One region of the Proteus columbae genome, then DNA from elsewhere that is predicted to be linked to it. Evidence: predicted binding sites of a transcription regulator. Region 1 holds the regulator's gene; each other region holds the start of a gene.
The links. The regulator PhoB, encoded in region 1, activates phosphate uptake and scavenging genes when phosphate is short. The targets are predictions, from matches to a motif close to CTGTCATAAAACTGNCNNAT.

Region 2: ugpB (sn-glycerol-3-phosphate ABC transporter substrate-binding protein UgpB) is a predicted target of PhoB. The motif match lies at 2,983-3,002, and genes of this name have one in related genera.
Region 3: phoA (alkaline phosphatase) is a predicted target of PhoB. The motif match lies at 1,726-1,745, and genes of this name have one in related genera.

What each region holds. Positions count from the first base shown of each region.
Region 1 covers NZ_CP043925.1:687,921-692,216, reverse strand. The annotation lists gene brnQ (branched-chain amino acid transport system II carrier protein) at 1-5, opposite strand, end outside; gene phoR (phosphate regulon sensor histidine kinase PhoR) at 484-1,782, opposite strand; gene phoB (phosphate regulon transcriptional regulator PhoB) at 1,806-2,495, opposite strand; gene sbcD (exonuclease subunit SbcD) at 2,717-3,946, shown strand; gene F1325_RS03205 (SbcC/MukB-like Walker B domain-containing protein) at 3,946-4,296, shown strand, end outside.
Region 2 covers NZ_CP043925.1:497,901-502,196, forward strand. The annotation lists gene ugpE (sn-glycerol-3-phosphate ABC transporter permease UgpE) at 1-615, opposite strand, end outside; gene ugpA (sn-glycerol-3-phosphate ABC transporter permease UgpA) at 615-1,499, opposite strand; gene ugpB (sn-glycerol-3-phosphate ABC transporter substrate-binding protein UgpB) at 1,562-2,869, opposite strand; gene F1325_RS02410 (glycerophosphoryl diester phosphodiesterase) at 3,044-3,778, shown strand; gene F1325_RS02415 (carbamate kinase family protein) at 4,102-4,296, shown strand, end outside.
Region 3 covers NZ_CP043925.1:3,470,277-3,474,572, reverse strand. The annotation lists gene F1325_RS16275 (alpha/beta hydrolase-fold protein) at 102-1,661, shown strand; gene phoA (alkaline phosphatase) at 1,850-3,289, shown strand; gene F1325_RS16265 (Na/Pi cotransporter family protein) at 3,711-4,296, shown strand, end outside.

The DNA.
Region 1 (4,296 bases):
GCCATAAGTTTTGTTAATATATAGTTACAATAATGGTTAAATTGCGCCAATATAGCGCAACATAAAATCAACAATATCTATTTAGGCTCATACCATCATTATTCAGGATAATATCCATATATAATCATTTCATGTAGAGCAATTAAGTGCTAAATAGAAAAAATTGCCGATAACTGGTCACAAGTAAAACTTTTATAATGAAAAAAGGCAATAGCCAATCTAAAAACCAGAAGAATCATCTAAACTATTTTTCAGGTCTAGTTATAACTGTCATATATCATCGAATATACATGATATGATTTGTGCATTTTATCACCAATAATATTGAATATTAGCGTCATTTAAAGTTACCATTAATTAATAATATTAAAATTTAACGCTACGATATTAGTTTTTATTGATATTAAAAAGATTAAAAAAGGACAAAAAAGCCTTTATCACTGATTGAATAGAAGTGATAAAGGCTTTAAAAAAGACATTCTGCTAGTGTGTTTTTTTAGCAGTAAGCAATGTTTGAGGAAGGATAAAAGAGAATGTACTCCCAACACCTACTTTACTTTCAATATTCAATTGAGAGTGATGATGAAGCAACGATTTTTTCACAATCGCCAAACCTAAACCAGTACCGCCAGAATGACGAGAGCGAGCTTTATCTACGCGATAAAAACGCTCTGTTAAACGTGTTAAGTGTTCAGCGCTGATCCCCGCCCCATTATCTGAAACACTAAATAACATACCTTGGGGTATTTTCTTCCAACTCACTTTGATTGTTGTACCCTCTTCAGTGTGATTAATGGCGTTATACACTAAATTAGAAACAGCACTACGCAGTTGCTCTTCATTACCACGAACAGCCCACTCTTCATCAACATCAAAAACAATCTGATGTTGACCTTGGCTTAGTGAGTTCGCTTCTTGTTGTAATAAAGCCAAAATGGCAGGAATATCAACAATTTTGTTTAAATCAATATGAGGAGCAGATTCGATACGAGAAAGCTGTAAGAGTTGCTGAACAAGCGTATCCATACGTTTAGCCTGCTCTTGCATCGTAACTATCGCCTTATGCTCTGCGGGTTTTGCTACACTATTTTCTTCCATCATCTCAAGATAACCTTGAATAACGGTTAGTGGTGTTCTTAGCTCATGACTGACATTAGCAAAAAAATCACGTCGTGAGTTTTCTAGTTTATTTTTTTCTGTTACATCGCGCGCCACCATTAAGCGCTGATCTTCGCTATATGGCATCACACGAAACTCAACAATAGAGCCATTATTTAGTGAAATAGTTAAGGGGCGACTAAAATCACCTGCGGTAAAATAGTGCAAAAAATCAGGATAACGTAATAAGTTAAAAATATTTTGCCCATTATCATCAGGCCAGCGAAAGCCTAATAGATGTTGAGCTAGACTATTACACCAAAAAATATTCCCTTCATTTGTCATCATCACAACAGCATCGGGTAAACTTTCAGCCCCGCTTCTAAAACGTTTAATTAAGTCGCCTAATTCTCTGCGTCGTTTACGATTACGTTGTTGGGTCTGTCGAATACCATAAAAAATAGGCTCCCATCCCCCTCTCCCTTCCGGAGGTAATACAGAGCGATCTAACCATAACCATTTAGATAATTTCAGCAAATTATAGGCATGCCACACAAGGGCACTGAGAAGCGATGCCACCAGCAACCAAGGAAGATGCCCAATAAAAAGCGATAATATAAAGGCAGGCAAGCAAAATAGACATAGCCCCCAAACGAGGGCTTTCCACGATAGTCGTTCTAACACCTGACGATTACTCCCATATTGACTTAGAAACGGGCAGAAAAACGATATCCCGTTCCACGTACTGTCTGTATCATTCTGTCATGGCCATCTTCTTCAATAGCCTTACGTAAACGACGAATATGCACATCAACAGTACGGTCTTCGACATAAACATTGGTTCCCCAAACGTAGTTTAGCAGTTGTTCTCTGCTATATACGCGTTCAGGATGTGTCATAAAAAAGTGTAGGAGTTTAAATTCGGTAGGGCCCATATCAATCGGCTTATCTTGACTTGTGACGCGGTGAGAAACAGGATCAAGACCGAGTCCATTGAATTCAATAACATCTTCCGCTGACATCGGTGATAAACGCCGTAAAATCGCCTTCACTCGGGCAACAAGCTCTTTAGGTGAAAACGGTTTGATAACATAATCATCAGCACCCGTCTCTAGGCCTTGGACTTTATCTTCTTCTTCCCCTTTTGCCGTTAGCATAATAATGGGAATATCACGGGTATTACTTTCCCGCTTCATCTGTTTTATTACCTGCAAGCCTGATCCACCAGGGATCATCCAATCTAATAAAACCAGATCAGGGTAAGGATCGATAAGAAAACTCAATGCAGAATCATAGTCTTCTGCTTCAATAGGTTGAAAACCATTTTGTTCCAAAACAAAACAGATCATCTCTCGAATTGCGGTTTCATCTTCAACAACAAGAATACGCCTTGCCATACTCTATCCTGTGTAATGTATATAGAGGGTCAAAATGATTATGATGCACTTTTATGACAGATTTATGACTAGCCTTAACATTACTGAAATAGATCCCTGTTGTTAAGGTAAATAAATCATTTTTTGGTGAAATATCACTCAAAAAAGGGAGTTATTGTTGAGTTTTCACTAAAAAAGCAAGGTGCGCTATACTCTTCACCAGATAAAAAAGAGGGATAGCAATGCGGATTATTCACACATCAGACTGGCATTTAGGGCAATATTTTTTTACTAAGACTCGAGCTAAAGAACACCAACAGTTTCTTGATTGGTTATTAGCACAAATTAAACATTACCAAGTTGATGCTCTGATTGTTGCGGGTGATATTTTTGATACTGGCTCCCCTCCAAGCTACGCCCGAGAGCTTTATAACCGTTTTGTTGTTGCTATTAGAGATACACAATGTCAGCTCGTTATTCTAGGTGGTAATCACGATTCGGTGGCAACACTAAATGAATCAAAATCACTGTTGGCATGTTTAAATACGACCGTTATTGCCAATGTTCATGCTGAAACACCACAAGCTCCGTTAATTCTTCCTAAAAAAGATAACACTCCAGGAGCATTACTTTGTGCAATCCCTTATCTACGCCCTAGAGACATGATCAGCAGTAAAAGTGGGCAATCAGGTGCTGAAAAACAAACAGCCTTAAAAGAAGCGATTGCTGAATATTATCAAGCTCAATATCAAGCAGCTCTCGAATTACGTCAGCAATTAAATGTCGATATTCCCATTATTGCAACGGGTCATCTCACCACGATTGGAGCGAGTGTGACAGATTCCGTCCGTGAAATTTATATCGGCACCTTAGAAGCCTTTTCAGCAACCCTATTTCCTGAATTTGACTATATTGCCCTTGGTCATATTCATCGCCCTCAAGTGGTGAATAAATCAGGTCATATTCGTTATAGCGGCTCTCCTATTCCGTTAAGTTTTGATGAATGTGGACAACAGAAAAGTATCTGCCTTATCGATTTTGAGCAAGAAAAATTAACTAACCTCACACTATTACCTATTCCTGAATTTCAGTTACTACGCACTATCAGTGGTTCATTAAAAGAAATAGCGATACAACTTGAGGATTTAAAAAAACAATACGGTGAAATAGATACCACTATTTGGTTGGATATCGAAGTTTCAACACAAGATTATCTCAGTGATATACAAACCCGTATTCAAGAGCTAACTAACGATCCGCTTTTTGATGTGATCTTATTAAGAAGAGCGAGAAAACAACGCCAAGCGTTCACTCAAAATGAGAACGAAACACTGACCGAATTAACCGTTTATGATGTTTTTGAAAGACGTTTAGAACAGCATGAGTTTGATTCAGAAGAAACTAAAACTCGTTTAACAACATTATTTAAACAAGCAGTTGAAATGGCAGAGAAAGAGGATAACGAAGCATAATGAAAATCTTAAGTCTGCGATTTAAAAATATTAACTCCTTAAAAGGCGAGTGGAAGATTAACTTTAACCAAGAGCCTTTTATCAGCAATGGATTATTTGCCATTACAGGCCCCACGGGGGCAGGAAAAACCACTCTGTTAGATGCGATTAGTTTGGCGCTTTATCATAGAACACCACGATTAGATAAAGTCACACAATCTCAAAATGAATTAATGACTCGTCATACCGCAGAGTGTTTGACCGAAGTCGAATTTGAAGTCAAAGGTGTGGCTTATCGAGCATTTTGGGAACAACGCCGAGCTAATTATAAAGAAGATGGCAATCTTCAAGCGCCACAGGCTGAACTTGTT
Region 2 (4,296 bases), 190 kb from region 1:
AAAAAGGGCAGCGATATTGGTGCGAGAAAGAGGAAGCAAGATAGTGAAAAAGAATTTAATCGGCCCAGCGCCATCAATTTTTGCGGCTTCAATTAATTCAGGGGTGATGGTCAGGAAAAATTGACGAAACAAAAAAGTGGCTGTGGCGCTAGCAATTAATGGAATGGTTAATCCGGCATAAGAGTTCAACATATTAAGATCAGTGACGACTTCAAATGTCGGCATAATGCGAACTTCAACAGGTAACATTAAGGTAAAAAAGATAGTCCAAAAGGCGAGCATCCGTCCCGGAAAGCGAAAGAAAACCACGGCATAGGCCGATAAAATCGATATAGCTAATTTCCCTATGGTGATCACTAACGCCATAACTAACGAATTCAATAACATGCTGTTAATTGAAATTGCACTATTTTGCGTTGTACCTGCCTGTGAAAATATCGTTTTAAAAATATTGAAGCCTTCAGTACCAAACCAAAGAGGAGAGCCTGTGGCAAACTCGGTGTTTTGATGGGTTGTTGCCACTAGCGCAATCCACACAGGGAATGCCACAGAAAGAATGCCAACAATAAGAATAAAGTGGCAGAAAGCATGAAATAAAGGTCTACGTTCAACCATCAGTAAGCCACCTTTTTCTCAACATAACGAAATTGAATAATGGTTAATATCGCGACAATAAACATCAAAATAACGGATTGTGCGGCGGAGGAGCCTAAATCTAATCCCACAAAACCATCGTTATAGACCTTATAAACCAGTGTTGAGGTGCTACTACCAGGGCCACCTTGCGTCATCGCGTGGATAATGGCGAAAGTATCAAAAAAGGCGTAAGCAAAATTAACCACAAGTAAGAAAAAGGTTGTGGGAGAAATTAAAGGAAAACTGATAGTAATAAAGCGTTTAATGGGGCCACTACCATCAATAGCTGCAGCTTCTAAAAGAGATTTAGGTACAGATTGCAAGGCGGCGAGGAAAAACAGAAAGTTATAACTCACTTGTTTCCATGTCGCCGTTAAAATCACCATCCACATAGCATGATGTGTATTAAGTACAGGATCCCAATTAATACCTATTTTCTTTAATTGTTGGCTTAATACACCAATTGTGGGATCAAGCATAAATAGCCACAGAAAGCCTGCAATAACTGGCGCAATGGCATAGGGTGAAATTAAAATAGTGCGATAAAACAGTTTGCCACGTAAGACTTGCTCTGCAATACCCGCCAAAATAAGCGCTGACAGCATAGAGAGAAACACGACACTGATACTGAAAATTAATGTCGTGATTAAACTGTCAAAATAATAGCGATTACTAAAAAGTCGCTGAAAATTTTCAAAACCAACAAATTCTCGACTAAGTCCAAACGCATCTTCTAATTGAAATGACTGAAAGAAAGCTTGCCCCGCAGGCCAAATGAAAAAGATAAGCGTGATAGCTAATTGAGGAAAAATTAGCGCGAGAGGTAACCATTTTTGTTTAAAATAAATGGATTGAGAAGCCATACAATGTCCAGTAAATCGATAAAAACAGAAGGCGAGCGACTTTGCTCGCCTAATATAAGTGACTATTGTTGAGTTCGTTCAAAACGGCGTAACTGCTCATTCCCACGCGCAACAGCATTATCTAACGCAGCCTGAGCGGTCTGTTTTCCTGACCACACTTTTTCTAACTCTTCATCAACGATTTCTCGAGTTTGCAGGAAATTACCAAAGCGTAATCCTTTGGAATTGGCGGTAGGTTCAGAGGTTGTCATTTGTAATATTGCCGTATCTGCGCCCGGATTTTGCTGATAAAAGCCTTGCTGTTGTGTTAACGCATAAGCGGCTTTAGTCACCGGTAAATAACCTGTTGCTTGGTGCCAATCGGCTTGTACTTCAGGGCTTGAAAGATAGGTAAAGAATTTGGCAACACCGTTATATTCGGCATCTGGACGTCCCGACATAACCCATAAAGACGCTCCGCCAATAATGGTATTCGCAGGTTTTTGTACAAGAGAATCGTCATAAGGTAATTGGCTAACACCAATATCAATCCCTTTCATATTCTCTTTAATGCCCGCAAAACCTGCTGATGATTCCATCACCATGGCGCATTCTTGGGTATAAAACAGTGACATTGCATCCGATTGACGTCCGCCATATTTGAAAATACCAGATTTCGACCAATCTGCCATTTGTTGAATATGATTAACGAAAGGCGCTTTATTAAAAAGGAAGGTAGTGTCAAAACCATCGAAACCGTTATTTTTTGTCGCAATAGGTAAATTATTACGCGCACCAAAATTTTCGATTTGTGTCCATGATTGCCATGTGGTGGTAAATCCACATTTTACTCCAGAATCGAGCAGTTTCTGAGAAACAGCTTCCATCTCTTTCCATGTTTTTGGTGGTTGCTCTATGCCTGCTTTTTTAAAGAGGGCTTTGTTGTAATAAAGTACAGGCGTAGAGCTATTAAACGGCAGTGACATCATTTTTCCATCGCTGGTGGTGTAATAGCCCGTGACAGTTGATAAATAACTATTAGGATCAAAAGGCTCGTTAGTTTTTTCCATTAATTGATAAACAGGAAAAACGGCTTTTTTTGCCCCCATCATGCTCGCTGTGCCCACTTCAAAGACTTGCACAATAGCGGGTTGGTTTTTAGCACGAAATGAAGCCACTGCACTGGTCATCGTTTCAGCGTAAGTGCCTTTATAAACGGGTTTTATCTCATATTCAGATTGACTGGCGTTAAAATCAGAGGCGATTTGATTTACTTTTTGACCGAGCGCACCTCCCATTGCATGCCACCATTCAATTTGTGTTTTTGCGTGTGTAGGAGAAGTAAATAACGCCATTGCAACAGCAAGACCTGTTATTGATTTTATCGACATGCAGAATTTCCTTTTTAATCGAAAGTTAAAGGTGCAATCTAATCTGCGAATTACCCTAAATGTTGTTTATGACAAATGGGTGACAATTAAATGAAGATATATTGATGGTATGACTGTCAAATTGCTGTCATAAATGGTTGTCATGATGTCGGCACAAATGAAAAGGAGAGAGAAATGAAGATAGCTGCTCACCGAGGTTTTTCTGGAAAAGCGCCTGAAAATACATTGGCTGCGTTTAAAATGGCGATTGATTTTGGGTGCGAATGGATTGAAACGGATGTGCAATTAACCGCGGATCATGTTCCTGTGCTTATTCATGATAAAACAGTTAATCGTTGCACGAATGGGCAAGGTGCTGTGCGTTTTCATACCTTAGATGATTTACATCGCCTTGATGCAGGAAGTTGGTTTAGTTCACTCTATCAAGGTGAGAAAGTTCCTTCTTTAAGACAAGGATTGCAGCTTATTAAGCGTTCAGGAACAAAGCTCAATATTGAATTGAAAACATGGCCTGATGATGATGTTGAACGTTTATGTTTAGCGGTTTCTGACATGATAAAAAGTGCAGATATTCCGAATGAGCAAATTTTATTTTCTTCTTTTGATACGCATGCACTGATCGTTATGAAACGATACCTGCCTTTTATTCGCAGAGGCCAATTGTGGGATGAAATTCCTGATAATGCGTTAGAAACACTAAAAGCGATCGATGGTTTTAGTGTGCATTGTAATTACAAATATCTCACACAAGAACAAGCTCAAATGTTGAAACAAGCGGGTTATGAAATTTATTGTTATACCCCGAATAATCCTGAAGAAGTGAAAGATTTTGAGCAATGGGGTGTTGATATGCTGATCACTGATATGCCTGATGTTTATCTACCAAATGTTGATCAAATAGCAAAGTGAAAAAGCACTAACAATCCTGCTTACTTGTATTGAATAAGGTGTTATTGATGTGTTTGATGACGCCTTTTATCCTTTTCTTTCCGTATTTTAATTACAGAAATTAAATAAGAGAAACGTTGAGTAATAGATGTTTTCTTTACATTCTCTGCTATTATCCTGCGCAATTAATGAATAGATATTATTCAACTCGGTAATATTTATCTCATTAAAAATAAAAATGGGGAAAATGGTTAGCAAATATGGCGACCTTATCAACCCAACCTCTAAGAGTAGAGGTGCATTATTTCTACTTTAATTGCCAATAATATAATTGAGAGTGAAATATGAAAGAACTCGTTGTTGTTGCCATTGGAGGCAACAGTATTATTAAAGACAATGCTAGCCAGTCTATCGCTCATCAAGAACAAGCAGTACAAGAGGTTGCAGCCCATATTAGTGATATGGTGGCTGAAGGGTATAATATTGTTTTAACTCATGGTAATGGGCCACAAGTAGGGCTTGATTTACGTCGCGCTGAA
Region 3 (4,296 bases), 1.3 Mb from region 1:
ATCAAATTTATTATAAATTTGTACACACTTAATTTTTATTGAATTGATAACAATTATCATTACTATTGTTTCTCACAATAGTTTATAACGAGAATAATAAAGTGAGAATTCCTCTGATGATATGTGCATTAATGGCATCTTTCCCTAGTTTTTCCAATTGCTTAACCGTAACTGAAGGCAAAGAAATAACAGGTCAGTTTGATAACAACAATGCGCTGTGTTTTACCACGTATTTAGAGAGTCAACGTTATGCCGAACTGAATGTGAAAGGGGTACAAAATCTACGATTAGAAACCCAAAATGGCACACATATCCGTAGCTTATTAAAAGATGTTCCTGCGGATGGGCAACAAAAAGTACGCTTTTTATTACCTGAAACTACGAGTTATCAATTAATTGCACAAGGTGAGGTGGGAAAACCGTGGCAATTCACACTGATAACACAGCCTTATCAGCCTTTAGATAAAGATGCGGGAATTGCACCTATTAGCCCTCGTTTACAAATACTTGCTCATCAATTGAATCAACAAAATATTCAGGCATTTTGGCAACAAGTACGTCACGAAGGTGCACCCCTTATTGAGCCTTATGATAAGGATAAAAAGTTAGTGACTTTTTTATGGCAAGGTGCAAAAAAGAATGTCTTATTATTGGGATCACCCGATGGTAATCATGATCCATTAACCCATTTAGCCAATAGTGATATTTGGTATCGTAGCTATATCGTACCTAACGATACATTAATGCAATATAAATTAGCACCTGATGTGCCTATCATTGAAAATGCAGAGCCATTCGAACAGCGTCGCGCTATTTTAACCACAGCACAGGCAGATCCGCTGAATTCTCAAGATTCACCAAGCAAATCTGAGGATATTTATAATCACTTTTCTTTATTATCGTTAGATAGTCAACGTGAATGCCAATTGCCTGATATTCTTGATAGAAAAATGAAAGGCAACACAGAAATTGTGCGTTTTCACAGTCAGATCTTAAATAACGATCGTGAAATAGCGCTTTACCAGCCTGCTAAAAAAATGGAAGTACCTCGACTCTTAGTGTTATTTGATGGTCAAACTTATCGTCGCCAATATGGTATTGATCGGTTTTTTGATAAACAGATCGAAGAAGGGAAATTGGCACCGATGATGATCTTATTTGTTGATAGTATTGATAGTGATCGTCGTAGTGTTGAGTTACCACCAAATCCTGATTTTTACCGTTTCTTGGCAGATGAACTCTTTGTTTGGTTAGAAAAAGAGAAAGGTATTCACGTATCAGGAGAAGAAACCATTGTGGCGGGTTCGAGTTATGGAGGATTAGCGTCTTCATGGGTGGCATTTAATCGTCCTGATCGCTTTGGTAAAGTGCTGAGTATGTCAGGCTCTTATTGGTGGGCGCCTGAAAATGAAGAGCCTGAATGGCTTATTCGACAATTTGAGCAAGCAGATAAAAAACCATTACAGTTTTTCTTAGAGGCTGGGTTATTTGAAAACCGTGGTGATAAAGGGGGGATTTTAAATAATAATCGCCATCTTAAACTGGTTTTAGAACAAAAAGGTTACCCAGTTCAATCGCTAGAAATGGCAAGTGGGCATGATTATATCTCTTGGTGTGAAACGCTATATCTCGGTGCGAAAGCATTAACTAAAGAACATTAATATTGATAATGACAGAAGCTTATGAGTGATGATAAACGGCATAAGCTTCTGATTTGTCACCAACCTGTCATAAAGCTGTCATCAAAATCGCGTTTACTCTTCATTTCTCTGTCATTTAACTGCCGTAAGCTTTTCCTGACTTAAAACATTAACCCTGTTTTTTTACTTTAGAGTGCAAGGAAAAAGCTATGTCTCATCGTTACCAACGTTCTATTTTATCCGTTATTGTAACAACGCTATTAGCTGGCGCGAGTTTCTCTTCTTTTGCTGCTCCCGTTGCTGCTGATGCCATTTTAGCTCAAGATCGTGCAGCAAAAGGTAATATCACGGAATTTGGCGGTGCTCGCCGTATGACTCAAGATCAAACTGAGACATTAAAAGCAGCTTTAAATAATAACCAAGCGAAAAATGTAATCCTCTTTATTGGTGATGGTATGGGGGATTCTGAAATCACCGTTGCACGTAACTATGCCGAAGGTGCGGGTGGTTTCTTTAAAGGTATCGATGCCTTACCTATTACGGGTCAATACACACACTACGCTTTAGACAGAAAAACCCAAAAACCTAATTATGTAACAGACTCTGCCGCTTCTGCGACAGCATGGGCTTCGGGTGTGAAAACCTATAATGGTGCATTAGGGATTGATGTGTTTGGTAAGGATCACCAAACTATTTTGGAATTAGCAAAAGCCAATGGAAAGGCGACAGGGAACGTGACAACCTCTGAAATTCAAGATGCAACACCTGCGGCTCTGTTCTCGCATGTAACAGGACGCAAATGCTATGGCCCTGTTGAAACCTTAGAGAAATGCTCAACAAACGCATTGGAAAATGGCGGTAGAGGTTCTATCTCTGAGCAATTATTAGTGACTCGCGCTGATGTCACATTAGGTGGTGGAGCAAAAAGTTTTGCTCAAACCGCAGTGGCGGGTGAATACAAAGGCAAAACGTTAGAGCAACAAGCCATTGAGCGTGGTTATCAAATCGTGAAAGATGCCAAATCACTCGATGCGATTACGCTTGCGAACCAAGATAAGCCTGTACTAGGTTTATTCCATGAAGGCAATATGGCAGTGGCATGGGAAGGCCCTAAAGCGACTTACCACGGTAATTTAAATAACCCACCTTTAGAGTGCAAACCTAACGCTAAACTTGATCCGAATGCGCCAACACTGGCACAAATGACCAAAAAAGCGATCGATTTGCTGAAAACCAATGAAAATGGCTTCTTCTTACAAGTCGAAAGTGCTTCTATCGATAAGCAAGATCATAATGCGAATCCTTGCGGACAAATTGGTGAAACTGTTGCACTAGATGAAGCCGTACAAATCGGTTTAGATTTTGCTAAACAAAACGGCGACACTCTGATTATCGTGACTGCTGATCATGCGCATTCAAGCCAAATTATTGAAGCTGATGTGAAATCCAGTGGGTTAACACAGGCACTTATCACTAAAGATGGTGCGGTTATGGTGGTGAATTACGGTAACTCAGAAGAAGAGTCTCAAGAGCATACAGGAGCACAATTACGGGTTGCCGCTTATGGTCCACATGCGGCTAATGTGGTTGGGTTAACTGACCAAACAGATTTGTTTTTCACAATGCGTGATGCGATGGGTCTGAAGTAAGTTCAAGTTGAATTTATAGTCTGTCTGAACTTGTAGTCGAATTGCCTTACTAAATTGTTGTATTTTCGCGCGGCTTAGAGAGATACCCTCTGGTCGCGTTTTTTTATTAGGATTTGAGTCTGCTAAAAATAAAGTGATAATAAATCAATAGGTTATTTACAGTCTGATTTTGAAAGTGACACTTTCTCTGCTATAATTAGCAGTATTCACACATTAATCCATATAATATTCTCAACTTCTCCATTGATTATTGCACTTAAGTTGCAATATCTTTTTGTCTAAATAACCCAATGTGTTATTTAGACATTACCAGCAAATATCTTTTCTCAGAGCGTTATCTGCTCATGGTCTTTCTCTTTTTTATGAGATTGAAGGAGAACAGAGTCAAACAAACAACGATAAGAATAAGGTTATTTTTTCTATGCTGACACTGCTTCATTTACTCTCATCTGTCGCGCTTCTTGTCTGGGGAACACATATTGTTCGTACAGGCATTATGCGTGTTTTTGGCTCTGATTTACGCCGAATTTTAGGTAAAAGTATTAATAAAAAATCCAACGCCTTTCTTGCGGGTGTGGGCGTAACGGCATTAGTCCAAAGCAGTAATGCGACGGCACTTTTGGTTATCTCTTTTGTGACGCAAGGACTGATTTCGATTACACCAGCACTTGTTATTATGCTAGGCGCGGATGTGGGTACTGCGTTAATGGCGCGTGTGCTGACGTTTGATCTCTCTTGGTTATCGCCACTCCTTATCCTTATCGGTGTTATTACTTTTTTAAGTCGTAAAAAGGAGCGAGTAGGACAACTAGGACGTGTGGGTATTGGTCTTGGTTTGATTTTGTTGGCTTTACAACTCATTGTGGCATCGGCAGAACCTATTATGCACGCAAGTGCAGTCCAAGCTATTTTTACCTCTCTCAGTGGCGATACTATTTTAGCGTTATTGGTGGGGGCACTCTTTGCAATGGTGAGTTACTCGAGCCTTGCGGCAGTGTTGTTAACTG